DNA from 4 places in the Thauera sp. SDU_THAU2 genome. Region 3 is predicted to be linked to each of the others. Evidence: predicted binding sites of a transcription regulator. Region 3 holds the regulator's gene; each other region holds the start of a gene.
The links. The regulator sigma-54, encoded in region 3, starts transcription at its own class of promoters, with help from an activator protein. The targets are predictions, from matches to a motif close to TGGCACGCTTNCTGCTNA.

Region 1 (4,988 bases), 2.8 Mb from region 3:
GACCTGGCACAGCATCGGCAGCGTCTTGCTGTAGAAGCGGTTGCCCTTGGCCGCCTGCTCGCGCCAGAAGCGGTAGCGCGGGCGGTAAAGCTTGTCGAAGCTGTCGGGATACTTGCTCGCCAGCCACTTCATCTCGTCGTCGTCCGGCATCCAGGTGTGGAAGTTGGCGGCAGCGGCGTAGTTGTAGAAAGTGCTCCAGGCCTGGTGCGACAGATGATCCTTTTCGAGCGCGATCTGCCCGGCGCACTTGGGCATGGTGATGCCGTAGCGGGCGAGGTCCTTGAACAGCGCACCGCCGTTCTCCTCGAAATAGATTTCCCAGGCCTCCTTCCAGCTCATCGTGCGCTTGGGCAGCATGTAGTCCATCATCATCGCCACCAGCGTCAGCACGCGGTAGCCGCGCCAGGTCCACTTGTCGATCCAGCGCTGCACGATCGGCACGTTGGCGGGGTCCTGCTCGAGGATGAACTTGATCACCTCCAGGCCCAGCGTCATGTGGCGGGCCTCGTCGGACTGCGCCGAGAAGCCGAAGGTCATCGTGCCCATGTCGCCGTTGTAGGCCGCGCCCGAGACGAAGGGGACGAACAGCAGGTTGGTCAGCACGTACTCGAACGAGAAGCCGATCGCCACCATGAACTCGAACGGGCCCGCGGTCAGCGCATCGTCGAAGAAGCTCTTGGGCACCGACAGGAACCACACGCGGTCATGGGCGTGATGGAAATCGTGCATGCCGTTGTAGTACTTGTTGTAGTTCGAGATCGAATGCACCTGGGTCTGGGCATGGCGGATCTCGTCGATCGACTGCATCAGGCAGGCGACGCGCGGCCCCGGCCCGGGAAAGGCGCGGCCGGCATGGGCAAAGCCGCGGTGGGCGACGTATTCGAGCGGGCTGATGCCGCTGATGAACAGCTTGACGGCGTTGATGTAGCGCGCGTCGGTGACGTTGAGGTGGCCGTTGTTCTGGTTGAAGGCGTCGATGATCGCGTAGAGCTTGCGCTCCTTCTCGGCCTGGTACTTCCAGTAGGCATCCATCGTCAGACGGAACGGGTCCTCCCATTTGTCCCAGTCGTGGATCTTGATCCCCTCGTAGGCGACGTAGGGGTAGATGTCCTCCATCTTCTGGTAGGAGGGCGCCCAGTCGAGGCCGCGGGTCATCACCGCGTAGCGCTCCTTGAGGCCGAGTTTCTTCTTGGCGGCTTGCATATCCATGGTTCGTGTCTCCTTGGCGTGCCGGTTCAGGCGTTCCAGTAAAGGACCATCTCGTCGTCGGTCTGGTCGAGGTTGCCGGTCATGGTGATCAGATTGACCTGCAGCTCCTGCAGGTCGAACGGGCGGCCGATCAGCTCCTCGATCGTCTCGCGGCGGATGACCAGCCTGTCCTGAGCATCGATCTTCACCATCGCGGGCTGCTCATTGACGACGGCATCGGGGTTGTCCTGCACGATGGCCTCGATGACCTGGCGGGTCTCTTCGTTGGTCTGCAGCGCGATGAATACGGTGGACATCGGGAAATTCCTCAGAGGGGCACGCCGGCCTTGGCCATGCGTGCGTTGAACTGCTGGACGATTTCGGTGGTCAGTTCGTCGGCACGCTCGCCGAGGGCGATGCGCGACACCGGCAGCAGCGCCGCCGCCGCACGGTCGCGCCATTGCACGATCCAGTCGGCGAGGACGGTCTTGTTCCCGGCCGATTCGGCGGCGGCGGTCTTGACCGTGGCGTCGATCCATTTGCGGGTCTCGGCATGCCAGTCGGTCATGAACTGGGTCAGCATCGCCACCGGCGTGCCGCCCTTGGCCGAGAGCACGTCGTCGACGATCGTTTCGTACACCAGCGGATACAGCAGGCCGTCGAGCGCCACGTTCTGCGCCACGAACAGCTCGAACGGGTCGCGCAGCACCAGGGTGTCCTCGACGTAGCGGCGCAGCCCCTGCCAGGTGTCGTCTTCCATCCATGCCTGCTTGGCAGCATCGAGCGAATCCACGTCGCCCAGCAGCAGACCGACGCGGGTCAGGTACTGGGCGATGCCGAGCTGGTCCATCGCGTGGTAGATGCAGGGCTGGGTGAAGGCCGTGCCGTAGCCGTAGGCACAGACGGCGGCGTTGTTCATGTTGGCGCCCCAGGCCACGTGCCGCAGCGGAATCAGCAGCGCCAGCACGGTGTCGCGGATTTCGTCCGGCAGCGTCGCGGCCAGGCCACGGTTCTCGACGAAATCGAAATTGGCCTCGGCGGTGTCCTGCTGCTTGGCCCGAGCCATGGTGTAGGCACCGTAGTAGTACTGGCGCGGGTCCTTGAAGCTGTACCAGTCGGCCATCCTGATCGCGGTCCGGTCACGGTCGTAGATCAGGTGATCGAGATCCCCAGGTCGGGCGATAGTGGTAGTTCGCCTCCTGCTGCATGTCCAGCGTACCTTCCTGGTAGCGGGATGCCGGCTTGTCCGCGCCGATGCGGCGGGCGATGTTGTCGAAGGTGTGCCGCAAGGGCTTGATGGACACGGTGCGCAGATCGATCTGCATGGACGCTCCTCCTTTTGCTTGTATGGCTGCAGTCAGCGGAAGCGCTGCTGCGTGGCTTGATGCAGGTTCCAGTTCCAGTCTTCGGCCTCTTCCGCGCATTCCCCTTCCCGGGGTTCGAGGAACGTGACGCCGTTGGCCCGGCAAAACGAGTCGTAGGCCTCAGCCGGAAGCAGCAGCTCGGCGTAGAGCTCGGGGTCGCCGATGGCGAACTCGAACTCGACGAATCCATCCGGCCTGCGCTCGATGAGGCGCACGAACTTCCGGCCGATGTCGATCGCAGGCTCGGCATCCTTCATATCCTTCCCCTCCTCCGGTTTGATCAATGTGGGATCGCGACAGGACATGCATTAACAACTTCCGTGCCAATCTCACAAAACCGTGGATTTCCATGGCAATCAGCATTTATCTCGATATTTCATCGTGCTTCGCCCATCCCCTGGCGCTTCACCAAATGGTCAATTCATCGATTTGATCGATCATTTGATTCATTCGATTTATTGCAATGCAGCACCCCGACCGGAAAACAAAGCGGGCCGGAGACTTCCGTCTTCCGGCCCGCTGCACCACCTGCCCGCTCAGGTGCTCATCCAGTCATTTCGCCACCCCGGCGCACACTGCCCTGGCCATCTTGCCGACCACCTCGATCCTCAGGTCGCTGTCGGGAAAAAGCTTGCAGGCCAGTACCACACCTGCGGCCTCTTCCGCTTCGGATACGCAGCTACGGCTCATGCGGTGCGTGTGGTAGCTCCCCTGCATCACCCTGACCTTGCACACGCCGCAGCCGCCACCCCGGCAGCCCACCGGGATGCCCTTGCGGCCAAGGGCTTCCATGGCACACAACACGTTGTCGCTGTCCGCGCAGCTGAGTCTTTCGCCGCAACCTTCGATCGCCACCACAAATCTCTGCCTCATCCGGGCTGTCTCCTCTTTCGATGTGCTTGCCGTCGATCGGCAATTCGTCCACACGACCGGCGGCTCACGGCGACAGATACAAGAATCATGCCGCCCACTTGTTTTCTCGAGATTTTATTTATAATCATGCTTTCCCTGTCCCCCAAGCACAAGCACTCGTTTAAGCTTCGTCCGGTGTCCGGACGGTACCGAGGGTCCGGGAGAGCCAGCCGCCGGCAGAGCGGAGGCGACGCCAATCTGGAGGAGATCCGTGACCACCATCCAATACCCGGAGAGCGCAGACCTGCGCAGCCTGCTCCGGTTCGCACCCGAAGACGGGCATATCTGGCTGAGCGAGCACCGCATGCTGCTGCTGCATGTGGGCGCCATGTCCGAACTGCGCAAGGAACTGATCGCCTCCGTAGGCCAGCAGCAGGCGCGCCGCATCCTCACGCGCATAGGCTTCGCCTCCGGCATGCGCGACGCGGAGCTTGCGCGCAAGACCCGCCAGGCATGCGAACCTGCCGATGCATTCGTCGTCGGGCCGCAATTGCACATGCTCGAGGGGTGTGCGCGCGTCGAACCGGTACGTCTGGAATTCGACATGCAGGCCAGCACTTTCTATGGCGAATTCCTCTGGCACGGTGCCTGGGAAGCCGAGGCCCACGTCCAGGCCTTCGGGGAAGTGGATCAGCCCGTGTGCTGGATGATGATCGGCTACGCCTCGGGCTATACCAGCGCCTTCATGGGGCGCTTCATCCTGTTCAAGGAAACCGAATGTGCAGCGACGGGCTGCGAAAGCTGCAGGATCGTCGGCAAGCCCGCCGAGGAATGGCCCGACGCCGACGAGCTCAGGCCTTATTTCGAAGCCGATTCGATCGTCGGACGCCTGCTCGAACTGCGCGAGGAAATCGAGGCGATGCGCCACACGATCGCCTGTCCGCGCAAGACGCCCGATCTCATCGGCAGCAGCTCATCCTTTCTCCATGCCTACGATCTGATCAGCCGGGCCGCCTCGACCAGCGTCTCGGTCCTGCTGCTCGGTGAAACAGGCGTCGGCAAGGAACGCTTCGCGAGAACGCTGCACGAGATGAGCGCACGCAAGGACGCCCCCTTCGTCGCGGTCAATTGCGCAGCCCTGCCCGATGAACTGATCGAATCGGAGCTGTTCGGCGTGGAGCGCGGCGCCTTCACGGGCGCCCACGCCTCGCGCGCGGGCAAGTTCGAACGGGCTCACGGCGGCACGCTCTTTCTCGACGAAGTGGGTGAATTGCCCCTGCCCGCGCAGGCGAAGCTGCTGCGTGTGCTGCAGGAAGGCGAAATCGAGCGGCTCGGCGACGAGCGCACGCGCAAGATCAACGTCCGGCTGGTGGCCGCCACCAATGTCGATCTGCAGAAGGCCGTCAGTGCCGGCACGTTCCGGCGCGACCTGTACTATCGCCTCAACGTCTATCCGGTGACGATTCCACCGCTGCGCGAGCGCCCCGGCGACATCCCGGCCCTCGTCGATGCCCTGGTCCGCCGCTTCGAGACGCTGCACGGCAAGCGCATCGCCGGGATCAGCGACAAGGCCATGCACGCGCT
Region 2 (4,988 bases), 3.1 Mb from region 3:
TGCTCGACCGCATCGACACCCAGCCCGCTCCCGTCCGGCTGGGTCTGCGCGCCGCCTGGGCCATCGAAGAGCGGATCACCAAGGCTCGCAGTCTCGGCACCGGAGCACCGCTGCACCTCCGCCTGCTCCATCCGTTCGCCAAGCGGGCCCTGAGCCCCTTGAGACGCGTGATGGGCAGCAAGCTGCGCTTTCTGGTCAGCGGCTCGGCTCCCCTCCCCGTCTGGCTGATCGAACGCTTCGGCGCACTTGGCTGGCCGATTCTCGAAGCCTACGGCGTCAGCGAAAACATCGTCCCCATCGCCTTCAACACGCTCGAAGCCTCACGAGCCGGCAGCGTCGGTCGCCCCCACCCCCAGAACGAGGTGCGCATCGCCGAAGACGGCGAACTGCTCGTGCGCGGCCCCGGTGTCTGCAGCCGCTACGAACCCTGCACGCAGGCAGTGTCGCTCAATATGAGCAATGACGGCTTCTTCCATACCGGAGACTATGCCCGCCTGGACGAAGACGGCTACCTCTGGCTGCTCGGCCGGAAAAGCGAAATCTTCAAGACATCGACCGGACGCCGCGTCACGCCTCACCCGATCGAGGCCGAGATCAAGCGCCTGGAGTACGTGGAGCATGCCGTCGTCACCGGCGAAGGCCACCCCTTCCCTGTCGTCATCGTCACCCTCATGCAGGGAAAGACCAGCAGCACCGAAACAGCGTCCGCGCCTTCCCCGGAGCAGATCGCCGGCGATGTCCGGACCATCTGCACATCGCTTCCCAGCCACCAGCGTCCGGCCGCCGTCATCATCACATCGACACCGTTCAGCATCGAGAACGGCGAACTCACCGCAAACCTGAAGCTGCGCCGCAAGGTCGTGGCGCAGCACTTCGCCGAAAGCATCGCAGAGGCCTACCGCCGCATCGAAGCCATCCCGGACCACGGCCCCAATTCAGCCCCCATCGTCATCATCGCGCCATGAGCACCTATCTTCTCACCGGCGCGTCGGGCGCCGTCGGCAGCGCCATCGTGCCCATGCTGCTGCAGAACCGGGACACCCGCATCCGCGTGCTGCTGCGCGCCGAGTCGGATGAGCATCTCGCCCAGCGACTCGAGGCGCTCCACGACTTCTGGCAACTCCCGCCCGGCGACGAAACTCGCCGGCGCGTGGAAGCATTGCGTGGCGATGCCACGCAAGCCCAGCTCGGCCTGGACGCCGCCGCCTACGCCCGCCTGGGCGACGACACCACGCACCTCATCCATTCGGCCGCCAGCGTCAGAATGAACGACCCGCTGGACCATGCCCGACGCTCGGCAGTCGGCTCCGCCGAAGTCATGCTCGAGCTCGCGCGCACCCTGGCCAGGCGGAACACCCTGCAGAAGATGGAGTTCGTCAGCACGGTCGGCATCGCCGGCAAACGAGCGGGCATCCTGCCCGAAACCTGGATCGACGAAGCCCGTGCCTTCCACAACACCTACGAACAATCCAAGGCCGAAGCCGAAACCCTGGTCCGCGCAGCCATCGAGAAAGAGGGGCTGCCGATCACGGTCCATCGGCCCAGCATGGTGATCGGCGACTCACGCGACGGCCGCATCATCCATTTCCAGATCTTCTACTACATCTGCGAAATCCTGTCGGGACGCAAGACATCCGGCCTGCTGCCGGATTTCGGCGACGCAAGGCTCGACATCATTCCGGTCGACCACGTCGCGGCAGCCATCGTGGCATCGAGCCACGGGCAGTCGCCCCGGGGACACATCCTGAACCTGTGTTCAGGCCCCGAACGCTCCCCGCGCATTGCAGGCCTGGCCGTGCTCGTGCGCCAGATCCTGCAGGAGCACGGCCAGGAAATCCCCCGCGGCAGAAGCATTCCGCGGGCATGGTTTGCCGCCCTGCCGCGCCTGCTGCGCCCGTTTCTCCCTGCACCGCAAAAGCGGCTGCTGGCGACCTTTCCGATGTACATGGACTATCTTTCGGACCATCAGGCATTCGGCAACGACGTCTATATGGGCTGGCTCAAGACACGCAAGCTACCCCTGCCAGAAAGAGCGGATCAGCACGCCCGGCGCGCACTCGACTACTACCTGGGCAGGATTGCAGCATCCAGGCACCGCAAGCAGTAGGAGCGTCACGGCGCCTCTTTCCGGCACGCCAGACGGGCATCGACGACGATCGCGGCAAGCAGCCGGCGACAACGAGGCCCACGCGCCGAGTCCCGGAAGCGCCGGCGCAACAAACCGGCCGAGACGCCATCGCTTTCGAGCATATCCAGCACCGGGTGATTTTGCGTACCATGCGTGCGTTCCCATCATCACCTCCATTGCCATGAGCCTGCCCGTCGATGTCGCCTCGGTCACCCACAGCGTCCAGTTGGCGGTGGCGCCGGTGTTCTTTCTGACGGCGGTGGCCGGCATGATCGGAGCCGTGGCCGGGCGGCTGGCCCGCATCATCGACCGGGCCCGCGTACTGGACGAGCGTGTGCGAACCAGCGCCGATCAGGAGCTCATCAAGCGTTTGCTGATGGAACTCACGATCCTGCGCAAGCGGGGACGCATCGCGAACTTCTCCATCGGCTGCCTAGCTCTGTGCGGGTTTTGCATCGGCATCACCATCGTGTCCCTGTTCCTTGGGCAGGCGTGGGAAACACAGTGGCCACTGGTGGCAATGGCGTGTTTCCTGGTGGGCGTGCTGTCCTTCCTGGTGGCGCTCGGCTGCTTCATGTGGGAGACGGTGCTGGCTACCCACCTGCTGAATTTCAAGGTGCTGGAGATGCAGCGCGATCTCCTGCGCTGATACTGAAACCCGACGCGGATTGCGTGCGCACTCATCGGAACGGCATGTCATCAATCCAGGGTGTCGGTCTTTTTTACACACCCTGTTTCGCCCTAAGCGCAAAAATTTATATCCACATGATTATATTGAATTTTTATCGAATGGCACGCTTCTAGCTTAAAGCCTGACGTGCGCAACCCGTCCAGCCATTTGCGCTTAATCCTTGATTTGGAGCCCAACCATGAAATTCCAAACTCTCCTGAAGAGCGGCCTCGCAGCCACCGCCCTGACCCTGAGCGTCAGCGCCCACGCTTTGGTTATTGATAGCTTCACCACTAACCAAGCCGCCGTGGTAGACACTACCGCAGATGGCACGGGGCTCTGGAGCACCATTGCAGCAGCGGAAGCGCTCGGTGGCTACCGCTCCATCTATGTTAATAACATTACAGACAACAACGCACTCAGCGATCCTCTTGTCGGCGTCACAAATAACGGGTTTATTTTTGACACCCCATCGGACGTCAACGCAGAAGCACGTATCCGCTGGGATGGAGCGAGTTCGGTGACCGACACCCTCACGCCCAGCATGGGGCTTGGGGATCTCAATCTGGCAAGTATGGGTTCCGGTTTTCAGCTGAACGTTACCTTCGCCGATCTTGACTTCCCCTTCAGCCTTGAAGTTTATTCGAGCGAAGGTGAAAAATCGGTCTTCAACGCTGTTTCTGCAGGTACGGGATCGTACTTCATTCCATTCGCTCTGTTTGTCGGCACTGCTGATTTTTCGAGGGTAAACGCGCTGCAGGCAATTATTAACACTGGTGGCGCAATTTCTGCCGTAGATTTGCGGATTACTAATGCTTCCGTTCCTGTTCCTGAGCCTGCCTCGCTCGCTCTGCTCGGTCTCGGCCTGCTCGGTCTGGGTGCCATGCGTCGCAAGCAAGCCAAGTAATCTAGTAGCCCGGGGGCAAAACCTCGGGTTGCATCCAAAAAGCCTCCAGTCATGGAGGCTTTTTCATTCAAGAAATACAAACAGAAGCACAGCCTGTACCCATATGGCAATCTAAACCATCAACTCCGCCAATTCCTTGCGGATCGATCTCGACATCGGTATGTCGGACTCTCCGACCCGGCAGAAAAACACTCCCTTATCACCGAGCATTCGCTCGACCTGTGCGCCCACTCCGCGCATCGCCGCATTGACATACTCGTCGGCCGAAATCGGCCGTTCAGCCTGTGCATACCAACCAAAAATCAGCGGTGTCATCTGCGGCTGGAGATGCAAGCCTTGGGCCGCTGCCGTCAGCCATACTCGCTGCATCGCCCGCCCCGCATCCACGAACTCGGGCAAATTTGCCGGAAAAACGTCTCGCTCGACAAGCACGTGCGCGGCGCAGGCCCAGGCCGGCAAAAAATCGAGCGTCACTCGCGGCGCAACCGTGCCGAAGGCGTAGCGGTTCAGCGCATCGACACGCGCCCAGCTTTTCATCGCCCACTGCATTAAACGGGCGGTGAGCGGATCGACACCGACTGCTCGTTCGGGAATTCGATCCTTGCTGAAAGTGGCACCCCACTCGATGATCTCCCGGTGCACTTCGAAGGCTTCGGGACATGTCAGGCGGACGCGAGCACTCGTCCACAACAGGCGCGCCACCTTCAGCCGTTCTTCGGTAGGTTCGATGAGTCTTACCGAATAACCTTCCCCAGGAGCAAGACGCAAGGCCTGCACGGCAGATGGCGTCAGTGGCGTACGTCGCATCATCCTGCGTTGCACCGTACGTGTGGTGATGAAGGGATGTAACGGGTCGACCGCGACATCGGCTTCAGGCACCAGTTTTACGTCATAGATCGGAGCATGTTCGGGCGTTTCCGGCCTCCAGTTCCATTCAGTACGCAAACCGAATCGGGTCGCGGCAATCCTCAGGGTTTCGAGCAAGGCGCCATGCGCCATCTGGCTCGCCCGTCCGTCCATGTCGTAGAGGCACCAGTCCCGGGTATCATGACCGTACCGCAACATGGTCATCAGCGAGTATTTCGAATTTCCAGGGCTGAGTGTTGTCGCCACTGGGCGCCCAGCGCGCGAGATTCAGAATTTCCAATAGTGTTTCGCGACTGCTCACTTCATGCTCCCGTGGATTTCATTCGGCTCAACTGCCAACGTGCGATCATGAGCCCGAGCCGCTGCAGGGGATTACGATTGCCGCCAGGCCGCCACGTACGTACGAACCGGTTACG
Region 3 (4,988 bases):
GCGCTTGCCGGTGGCGAGCGACTGCGTCATCGCGTCGGCGTCGACGGTCTCGACGCCGATGATCTTCGTCTCCGGCCGCACCCGCTTGACGTAGGCCGCCACGCCGGCGAGCAGCCCGCCGCCGCCGACCGCACAGAAGATGGCATGGATGGGCTTGGCATGGGCGCGCAGGATCTCCATGCCGATCGTGCCCTGGCCGGCGATGACGTCCGGGTCGTCGTAGGGGTGGACGAAAGTCAGCTTCTCGCTCTTTTCCAGTTCCTGCGCATGGGCGTAGGCGTCGGAATAGGATTCGCCGGCGAGCACGACTTCGCCGCCGCGCGCCTTGACCGCGTCGATCTTGATCTGGGGTGTGGTGCTGGGCATCACGATGACGGCGCGCGTGCCGAGTTTGGCGGCCGACAGCGCGACGCCCTGGGCGTGGTTGCCGGCCGAGGCGCAGATCACGCCGCGCTTCAGGGCCTGCGGCGACAGCCGCGCCATCTTGTTGTAGGCGCCGCGGATCTTGAAGCTGAACACCGGCTGCATGTCCTCGCGCTTGAGATGGATGCGGTTGTGCACGCGCGCGGACAGGTTGGTGGCGAGGTCGAGCGGCGTCTCGACGGCGACGTCGTAGACGTGGGCGTTGAGAATGCGCTCGAGGTAATCCGTGGGGGTGCTCATCGAAGGCTCGCGGGGCAGCAAAGCCGTCGAGGGTAGCAGCCGATGCGGCACTGCGGCAATAGCACCGCTGGCGGGCTGCTTGCCGGCGGGGGCGTGCTTACGCCGCGCCGTCGCCGTCGGCGGCGCTCATCGCCTGCATCTGGCGGTCGATGAACTCCTGCATCGCGTCGATGCCGCGCAGCTGCAGGATGGTCGAGCGCACGGCGGCTTCGAGCAGCACTGCGAGGTTGCGGCCCGCGGCGACGGGCAGCACCACGCGGGTGACCTTGACGCCGAGGATGTCCTTCACTTCCTGCTGCACCGGCAGCCGGCTCGGGTCGCCGTCGCCGGGCTGGCGGCGTTCGAGGTGGCAGACCAGGCGCAGGCGCATCTTCCGGCGGCAGGCGGTCTCGCCGAAGATGGTGCGGATGTTGAGGATGCCGAGGCCGCGGACTTCGATGAAATCCTGCAGCATCGGCGGGCAGCGGCCTTCCAGCACGGTCGGGGCGATGCGCGCGAACTCGACGACGTCGTCGGCGACCAGGCCGTGGCCGCGCGAGATCAGTTCGAGCGCGAGCTCGGACTTGCCGGCGCCGGAGTCGCCGGTGATCAGTACGCCGACGCCGAGCACGTCCATGAAAACGCCGTGCAGCGAGGCTTTCTCGGCCAGTTCGCGCGACAGGTAGAGCCGCAGCTGGTCGATGACGCTGGCCGATGGCTGGGGTGTGGTGAATAGCGCGACGTCGTGCGCTTCGCAGACGCCGCGGATGATGTTCGATACCGTGCAGCCGTCGGCGACGATGATCGCCGGCGGCTGGCTGGACAGGATCTCGTTGAGGTGGTGGGTGACCTTGTCGGTGGTCTGGCGCTGGGCCCAGGCCAGTTCGGCGGCGCCGACGATCTGCAGGCGGGTGGGGTGGATCAGGTTCAGGTGGCCGACGAGGTCGGCCGGCCAGATCCGCTCCTCGGCCACGGCCAGCACGGCATCCAGCCGTCCGCTGACATGGCTGAGCTGAAGGAGCTCCCGTTCAGCCTCGAACAGCCGCGCGACGCTGGTCTGCCTCATTCATCGGCGCCCCAGTTCCCGAACAGCTTGTGGATGTGCGCGGCGTCGGGCGCATCGAGCAGGGCTTCGCGGAACTCGCGGTCGCTGAACATCTGCGCCAGTTCGGACAGCAGCTGCAGGTGGGTCTCGTTGGCCTGCTCGGGCACGAGCAGCACGAACAGCAGATTGACCGGTTTGCCGTCGGGCGAGTCGAACTGCACCGGTGCCGCCAGGCGGAGGAAGGCGCCTGCCGCGTCCTTGAGGCCCTTGATGCGGCCGTGGGGAATCGCGATACCCTGGCCGAGGCCGGTGGAACCGAGCCGTTCGCGGGCGAACAGGCTGTCGAACACCAGGCTCTGGGCGATGCCCTGGTTGTTCTCGAACAGCAGGCCCGCTTGTTCGAAGACGCGCTTCTTGCTGCTGGCGTCCAGATCGACCACCACGTTCGACAGTGGCAGGAGTTGAGATATCAGGCTCATTCGCTATGGAGCTTGCGCAGCGCCGTTACCGCTGGCGCCACGCTGGGCGACGGGGTTGGACCGGGGTGCGTTGAAGCCGCGTCTTGAAAACGCGCGCATTATAACCACACCCCGGACATAAAACCGCAATGGGCGATCAGGCCTCGGGCGGCGCCTGGTGCTTCAGGGCTTCGTGGTTGTGGTCGGTCATTTTCTGCTTGTACTTCTGGACCTGGCGGTCGAGCTTGTCGGCCATCGCGTCGATGGCGGCGTACAGGTCGGTATCCTCGCTTTCGACGAAGATGTCCTTGCCGCGCACGTGCAGCGTGACTTCGGCCTTCTGTTGCAGCTTCTCGACGGAGAGGATCACCGCCACGCTGGTGACGTTGTCGAAGTGGCGGATGACGCGGTCGAGCTTGGCGCCGACGTAGTCGCGAATGGCCGGCGTGACTTCGACGTGGCGCCCGGTGATGTTGAGATTCATGCTAACTCCTGTTGTTGTCAGATCGATTTGCGCAAACTGACCGGCGGGATATTGAGTGATTCGCGGTATTTCGCGATGGTGCGACGTGCGACCACGATACCCTGCTGGCCCAGAACTTCTGCAATTCGTGCGTCGGACAGGGGCTTCTTCCTGTCCTCTGCGTCCACCAGCTGGCGGATCAGTGCGCGGATTGCCGTTGAGGAAGCTGCTCCGCCGGTGTCGGTGGAAACGTGGCTGCCGAAGAAATACTTGAGTTCGAAGACGCCACGCGGTGTCGCCATGTACTTCTGCGTCGTGACGCGCGATACGGTGGATTCGTGCAGTTCGAGCTGGTCTGCGATCTCCCGGAGGGTCAGTGGCCTCATCGCCACATCACCATGATCGAAGAACTGTCTTTGCTGGTCAACGATGGCCTGGGACACGCGCAGGATGGTGTCGAAGCGCTGCTGCACGTTCTTGATCAGCCAGCGCGCTTCCTGCAGTTGGCCGGTGAGCCCGCCGCCCTGTCCCCTGTTCTGCTGCAGCAGGCTGGCGTACAGACGATTGACGCGCAGGCGCGGCATCGCTTCCTGGTTCAGGCTGACGGTCCAGCGGCCGCGGACCTTGCGCACGATGACGTCGGGCAGCACGTAGCGCGTCTCGGAAGCCGAGTGGCGCAGGCCGGGGTGCGGGTCCAGGCTGCAGATCAGGGCGTGCGCGGCGCGCAGTTCGTCGTCGTTGCAGCCGGTCAGCTTCTTCAGGCGGACGAAGTTGCGTTCGGCCAGCAGTTCGAGGTGCGCATCGACGATCTCGAGCGCCAGCATCTGGATCGAGCTTTCGGGCATCGCGCGCAACTGCAGCGCCAGGCATTCCTGCGGCGTGCGGGCGCCGATGCCTGCCGGATCGAGGTGCTGCACGTGGCGCAGTGCGATCGACAGGTCGTCGAGGTCGATCTCGAGCTCGGCCGGTAGCAGTTCGAGCAGCTCTTCGAGCGGCTGGTACAGGTAGCCGTCGTCGTCGAGCGCTTCGATGATGAAGCGCACCAGCGCACGGTCGAGATCGTTCAGCGGCGACAGCGCGACCTGCTGGTCGAGGTGTTCGCGCAGCGACAGCTCGGCGGCCTGGATTTCCTGGAAGTCGACGTCGTCGTCATCGTCGCGCTTGGCCGACGCGCCGGTGCCGACGTTCGACCAGTCGATGCCTTCTTCGCCGCCTTCGCGCTCGGCTGCGCCACCGGCGTCGCCGTCGCCGCCCGCGTCGGTGTCGGCTTCGCGCTGCTGTTCGCGCTCGCGCTCGGCCGGCGAGGTGCTGGTCGAGGGCTCGAGCCTGGGCGGTGGTTCGTCGAACTCCTCGCGCTCCAGCATCGGGTTCTCGAGCAGGAAGCGTTCGATCTCCTGGTTCAGCTCGATCGTCGACAACTGCAGCAGCTTGATCGACTGTTGCAGTTGCGGCGTCAGCGTGAGGTGCTGGGAGAGCTTGAGCTGGAGACTGGGTTTCATCCTGGACTAGAGGCGGAAATGTTCGCCGAGGTAGACCTGGCGGACTTTTTCGTTGGCGATGATCTCGCCCGGCTGGCCGCTTGCGAGCACGCGGCCTTCGCTGATGATGTAGGCGCGGTCGCAGATGCCGAGCGTCTCGCGGACGTTGTGATCGGTGATCAGCACGCCGATGCCGCGTTCCTTGAGGAAGCGGATGATCTTCTGGATGTCGATCACCGCGATCGGATCGACACCGGCGAAAGGCTCGTCGAGCAGGATCAGGCGCGGGTCGGTGGCCAGTGCGCGGGCGATCTCGCAGCGGCGGCGTTCGCCGCCCGACAGCGAGATGGCGGTGTTGTCGCGCAGATGGCCGATGCTGAGCTCTTCGAGCAGCTCCTGCAGGCGCTCGTCCACCTGGCGGTTCTCCAGCCCCTGAAGCTCCAGCACGGCGCGGATGTTCTCGGCCACCGTGAGCTTGCGGAACACGCTCATTTCCTGCGGCAGGTAGGACAGGCCCAGCCGCGCCCGGGCGTGGATCGGCAGGTGGGTCAGGTCCTTGCCGTCGAGGCCGATCTGGCCGCCGTCGGCGCGCACCAGGCCGACGATCATGTAGAAGCAGGTGGTCTTGCCCGCGCCGTTGGGGCCGAGCAGGCCGACGACCTCGCCCGAGCCGACTTCGAAGCCGACGTCATGTACAACGGTGCGTGCCTTGTAGCGCTTTTGCAGGCCAGCGACCTTAAGCAGACTCATCGTAGGGCTCTTTCAGCAGCTTGCGGATCAGGTCGGGTGCGAAGCCGCGGGTTTGCAGGAAGCGCGCCTGCCGCGCCCATTCGCGGGCATCGGCGGGCGGCGTGGTGAAGCGGCTGCGCAGCACGCTGCGCGCACGCTCTGATTCCGATTCT
Region 4 (4,988 bases), 580 kb from region 3:
AGTGCGGCCCTGGCCCACTCGCCGATCCGGCCGGCCAGCGGTTCGGCCGGCAGGCTGGCGCTTTTTTCCGCCTTTTCCTTCACGCCGTCTTCCGCCTCGGCTGCGCCCGCCGTCGCCGGCAGCTCGTTCCCTGTCTCGTCGATCGGCACCGCCGTCCTGCCGGCATCGGCTTCGGTGGCGTCGGTTCCGCTCATGTTTCCCGGCCGCGCCGCGATCATTGCTGCAGTCATGTTTCCGTCCTCCGGTTCAGGCCTTGAGCTTGAAGCTGCCGGCATACTTCGCCGGCTCCGTGCCGTCCCACACCACGCCGTCGATCAGCGTGCTGCTGCGCATCTCGCCCGCGGGCAGGGCGACGCCGGCCGCGGTCGCCGCCTGGCGGTAGATGTCGAGGCGATTGATCGCGCGGGCGGCCGCCAGGTAATCGACGTCGCTGCCGAGCAGGCCCCAGCGCCGGTGCTGGGTCAGGAACCACATGCCGTCGGAGAGCCAGGGGAAGGTCGCGGCGCCGTCGCGGAAGAACTTCATCGCGTTGGCGTCTTGCCACTTGCGGCCGAGGCCGTTGTCGTATTGGCCGAGGATCCGGCCTTCGATGACGTCGACGTCGGTATTGACGTAGGAGCGCGCGGCGATGACCTTGGCCGTCTCCTTGCGGTTGGCCTCCGAGGCGTCGATCCAGCGCGAAGCGTCGAGCACCGCGGCGGTCAGCGCCCGCGCCGCGTTGGGATGCTTGTCCACCCAGGCGGCGCTCGTGCCGAGCACCTTCTCCGGGTGGTCGGTCCAGATGTCCTGGGTGGTGACGGCGGTGAAGCCGATGCCGTCGATGACCGCGCGCTGGTTCCAGGGCTCGCCGACGCAGTAGCCGTGCATGTTGCCGACGCGGGCGTTGGCCACCATCTGCGGCGGCGGCACGACGATGCTCTTGACGTCCTTGAACGGATGGATGTCGTGCGCCGCCAGCCAGTAGTACAGCCACATCGCATGGGTGCCGGTCGGGAAGGTCTGGGCGAAGGTGTAGCTGCCGGGTTCGCTCGTCGCCACCAGCTTCTTCAGCGAGGCGCCATCGACCACGCCCTTCTCCTTCAACTGGGACGCGAGCGTGATGGCCTGGCCGTTGTTGTTCAGCGTCATCAGCACCGCCATGTCCCGCTTCGGCCCGCCGACGCCCATATGCACGCCATAAACGAGGCCGTACAGCACGTGCGCGGCGTCCAGCTCGCCCGACAGCAGCTTGTCGCGCACCGAGGCCCAGTTCGCTTCCTTGCTCGGCACGATCCTGATGCCGTACTTCTCGTCGAACTTCCTCACCGCCGCCATCACCACCGAGGCACAGTCGGTCAGCGGGATGAAGCCGACCTTGATCTCCTTCTTTTCCGGCGCATCGGAGCCGGCGGCCCAGGCGCCGCCGGGAAACAGGCCCGGCAGCAGCGCGGCCGTGCCGGCCGCGGCCCCCGCCTTGATGAAGCCGCGGCGCGACAGCACCGTGGTTTCGGTCTTGAGCGTCTTCATGATGTGCTCCTTGGAAAGCATGGCAAAAACGAAAAGGCGCCCATCCCTCACTTCGCGCAGCGCGAAGGGGAATGGACGCCGTTGTCCTGTGTTCGAGTCGGGAGATCGAATGCCGGACCGCCGTTGGCCCAGCCTTGCCCTAGCCTATGCAGCAAGCGTGCCAGTTTGCAGGATCGACTCGTTTCCCTTGCATTTCATCGGTTTGCCAGCCGGCTGCATGACGACGCGGCGAGGCCGGATGCACTGCTGCAGTGCAGCATCGGCAGTTGCCTGCACATCCCTGGTGCGCCGCCCCGCCTAGTGCCTGCCCAGCACCGGGGCCAGCGCCAGCGTCGCCGCGGCGACTTCGGCCAGGCGCCTCCCCTGGCTCATCGCGGTCTGGCGCAGCAGGCGGTAGGCCTCGTCCTCGGAAAGGCCGCGGCAGGCCATCAGTAGGCCTTTCGCGCGCTCGATCAGCTTGCGCTCGTCCAGCGCCGCGCGCGCCGCGTCGAGTTCGTCGCTCATCGCCTGCAGGCGCTGCGACTGGGCATGGAGCAGATCGACGATCGAACGCCGCAGTTGCGGACCGAAAGGCTCATCGCCCTGGGCAGGCTCTGCCGGCGCCCCCTCCCCGGCCATCTCGGCACCGATCAGCATGTCGAGCGGCGCCCGGATCTCCGGCGCCGCGGACAAGGCTTCGAGCAAGGCCGCCTGGTCCTGCGCCTCGGTCCGCGCCGAGGCGATCCGCCGCGCGCAGGATTCGCCCAGGCCGCGGGCGAGCGCCACCTCGGCTTCGTGCATCTGGTCGAGGCGCTGCGAGCAGCAGTCGAACCAGGCCTCGGCCAGCGCGGGATCGAGCGCCGAACCCAGCGTCGACGCCAGCAGTATCCGGCGCAGGCGTTCGAGTTCGGCCAGCGGCATGACGGACTGCAGCGCCCGCCACTGGCGCAGCACCTCGTCGCCGCAGAAACCTTCGAAGCGCCGGAAGCACTGCGCCTGCGCATCGATCAGGTGCAGGATGGACTGCACGCGCTCGGGCGCCGGATGGCCCGCGGCGAACAGCGCCGCGCCCAGCGCGCGCTCCTGGCCGGCGAACTCCTTGCCCTGCATCAGGTTGAACAGCGCGACCAGCAGCCGCGAAACCCCGGGATCGACCGCCACGTCGGCAGCCTCGAACACCAGCGCGAGCAAGGCCGCGATGATCTCGCTGTAGCGCGCGGTCGACACATCGGGCCGGCAGCGCCGGGCGGCAATGTCGCCGCGCAGCCCGGGCAAGGCATCCAGCGCATGCAGCGCAAGCGCGATGCGCGTCAGCAGGCGCGAGCCGCCATGCACCGCGCCGCCCGACTTCTCGCCGCCCAGTTCCGGGCGCTTGAGCCAGCTCCGGACCTCGGCCTCCGCGGCCCGGCTGGCAAGCAGTTGCGCTTCGCGCTGGGGGCCGAAGCGGGCGCCTTCCGAGCCGAGAAAGACGTTGGAAGCGCCGCGTTCCCGCTGGAGCTGGTGGACGAGTTCACTGACCGCCTGCACCAGTTCGCAACTGAGCGCGAGCCGTTCGAGATCGTCGATTTCGCAGCGGCGCGCTGCGAGCAGAAATGCGAGCGCCGTCTTCATCCTCTCTCCGGAATCCTCGTTGCCATGGCCTCGGCCGGAATGACCGTGGCCACAGCAACAAGCAATTGCCGTGCAAGCCTGTGCGCGCCACACCGAGCGGCGGCTGCGCGAAGGCCGAAAAAGCGGAATGGTGGCCCGGTTATGCCGGCATGACGCGCGAGACGGCGTCGGCGAAACGCTCGCCCGCTTCGTCCGCCTCGCCCTGCCAACGATCGAAATGCAGCAGCTCGGTCAGCGGCATGCGCTTGAGCCAGCCGGCCGACTCCAGCTCCGGGCGCTGATGGAAATGGCTGACATGGCCGATGCAGAGATAGGCGATCGGCACGATTCCGTCCGGGATGCCGAGCGTCTCGCGCAGCGCCTGCGGGTGCAGGATGCTGACCCAGCCCACCCCCAGCCCTTCGGCACGCGCCGCCAGCCACAGGTTCTGCACCGCGCAGACCGCGCTGTAGATGTCCATCTCCGGCATGTGGGTGCGGCCGAGCACCACCGGGCCGTTGCGGCTGCGATCGCAGGTGATGCACAGGTTGAGCGGCGCTTCAAGGATGCCTTCCAGCTTCAGCTTGCGGTACGTGCCCCGCTTGCCGGTCTCGAACATCTGCTCGGCTTCGGCATGGGCGGCGAGGAAATCGCGATGGATCCGCTCGCGCACCTGACGCGAACGCACGATGACGAAGTCCCAGGGCTGCATGAAGCCGACCGAAGGCGCGTGATGGGCGGCGGTCAGCACGCGCGCCAGCACCTCGTCGGCAATGGGATCGGGCAGGAACTGCCCGCGCACGTCGCGCCGGGTATGGATCGCGCGGTAGACGGCGGCGCGCTCGGCAGCGCTGAAGGATGGATCGGTCTGGATGGTTTGCGCATGGCTGCTCACGGAGTCGTCCCCTTGTCGTGAAGCAGTGGACAGCGCGCCGACCAGACGGCTGTTGAACGCTTCCGGGGCCGGTCTTCCGGCTGAGGATCATCCCGTCCGGGCGCCTTCCCGGCATTTGCAGGCCAGTGGCTGGGCAAACCTTGCCCGGACGGTCCCCTTCACGGCGCTGGGCACGCAGCGGATTTGCACCGCTTTCCCGATTCTCCCGCGCAGGCGCGGGCACCCCGAAGCTCGAAAGACGTGAAGCGTATTGAATCGCGCTGCGGCTGGCAAGGTACGCTGCCACCGCTCGGCGAGCCGGATGTGGAAGGCGGCGAAACCCATCGACGGCGGCACACGCCGGGGGTGATGAGTTTCGCCCTCGGCTCCGCGCAGCCCGTTCCACCTTCCCGCAGCGCAGGCTCCCCACGGCCGCCACCGCTCATCCGCGCTGGCGGCGCGCCTCGAACAGGCAGATGCCGCTCGCCACCGACACGTTCAGGCTCTCGACGCTGCCGAGCATCGGAATCCGCGCCAGCTCGTCGCAAGTCTCGCGCGTCAGCCGGCGCAGGCCGTCGCCTTCGGCGCCCAGCACCCAGGCCACCGGCGCTTTCTGGTCGATGTCGTACAGCGACTTCTCCGCCTCGCCGGCGGCACCGACCACCCATACGCCGGCCTCCTGCATCTCGCGCAGCGCGCGCGCCAGGTTGGTGACGGTGATGTAGGGCACGGTGTCGGCCGCACCGCTGGCGACCTTGACCGCGGTGGCGTTGAGGCCGACCGCGCGGTCCTTGGGCGCGACCACCGCATGCGCACCGGCCGCGTCGGCGACGCGCAGGCAGGCGCCGAGGTTGTGCGGATCCTGCACGCCGTCCAGCACCAGGATCAGCGCGTTCTCTTCCAGGCTGTCGAGCACGTCGGCGAGCTTGATGTCGCGCCGCGTCGCATCGACCTTCGCCACTACGCCCTGGTGCCGGCGGGTGCCGACCATGGCATCGAGCTTGTCGCCTTCGCAATACAGCATGCGGACGCCGGCAGC

Region 1: a site for sigma-54 is predicted at 2,861-2,878, ahead of AAFL97_RS05360 (phenol hydroxylase subunit). Genes of this name have one in related genera too.
Region 2: a site for sigma-54 is predicted at 2,919-2,936, ahead of AAFL97_RS03525 (PEP-CTERM sorting domain-containing protein). Genes of this name have one in related genera too.
Region 4: a site for sigma-54 is predicted at 1,652-1,669, ahead of AAFL97_RS16080 (CmpA/NrtA family ABC transporter substrate-binding protein). Genes of this name have one in related genera too.

Annotation. Positions count from the first base shown of each region.
Region 1 covers NZ_JBBWUN010000003.1:909,413-914,400, reverse strand. Annotated here, with positions in the region: gene AAFL97_RS05375 (aromatic/alkene/methane monooxygenase hydroxylase/oxygenase subunit alpha) at 1-1,209, opposite strand, end outside; gene AAFL97_RS05370 (MmoB/DmpM family protein) at 1,236-1,505, opposite strand; partial or broken gene AAFL97_RS05365 (aromatic/alkene monooxygenase hydroxylase subunit beta) at 1,517-2,513, opposite strand; gene AAFL97_RS05360 (phenol hydroxylase subunit) at 2,546-2,809, opposite strand; gene AAFL97_RS05355 (2Fe-2S iron-sulfur cluster-binding protein) at 3,105-3,425, opposite strand; gene AAFL97_RS05350 (sigma 54-interacting transcriptional regulator) at 3,676-4,988, shown strand, end outside.
Region 2 covers NZ_JBBWUN010000003.1:523,306-528,293, reverse strand. Annotated here, with positions in the region: gene AAFL97_RS03540 (AMP-dependent synthetase/ligase) at 1-965, shown strand, start outside; gene AAFL97_RS03535 (SDR family oxidoreductase) at 962-2,107, shown strand; gene AAFL97_RS03530 (DUF2721 domain-containing protein) at 2,310-2,777, shown strand; gene AAFL97_RS03525 (PEP-CTERM sorting domain-containing protein) at 2,998-3,705, shown strand; gene AAFL97_RS03520 (molybdopterin biosynthesis protein MoeY) at 3,817-4,776, opposite strand; gene AAFL97_RS03515 (nitroreductase family protein) at 4,751-4,873, opposite strand; gene AAFL97_RS03510 (ThiF family adenylyltransferase) at 4,875-4,988, opposite strand, start outside.
Region 3 covers NZ_JBBWUN010000003.1:3,664,792-3,669,779, reverse strand. Annotated here, with positions in the region: gene ilvA (threonine ammonia-lyase, biosynthetic) at 1-663, opposite strand, end outside; gene hprK (HPr(Ser) kinase/phosphatase) at 761-1,708, opposite strand; gene ptsN (PTS IIA-like nitrogen regulatory protein PtsN) at 1,705-2,166, opposite strand; gene hpf (ribosome hibernation-promoting factor, HPF/YfiA family) at 2,303-2,629, opposite strand; gene AAFL97_RS18905 (RNA polymerase factor sigma-54) at 2,647-4,107, opposite strand; gene lptB (LPS export ABC transporter ATP-binding protein) at 4,114-4,836, opposite strand; gene recX (recombination regulator RecX) at 4,823-4,988, opposite strand, start outside.
Region 4 covers NZ_JBBWUN010000003.1:3,083,453-3,088,440, forward strand. Annotated here, with positions in the region: partial or broken gene ntrB (nitrate ABC transporter permease) at 1-194, opposite strand, end outside; gene AAFL97_RS16080 (CmpA/NrtA family ABC transporter substrate-binding protein) at 247-1,506, opposite strand; gene AAFL97_RS16085 (nitrate- and nitrite sensing domain-containing protein) at 1,804-3,096, opposite strand; gene bluB (5,6-dimethylbenzimidazole synthase) at 3,236-3,970, opposite strand; cobalamin riboswitch at 4,022-4,209, opposite strand; gene rlmB (23S rRNA (guanosine(2251)-2'-O)-methyltransferase RlmB) at 4,392-4,988, opposite strand, start outside.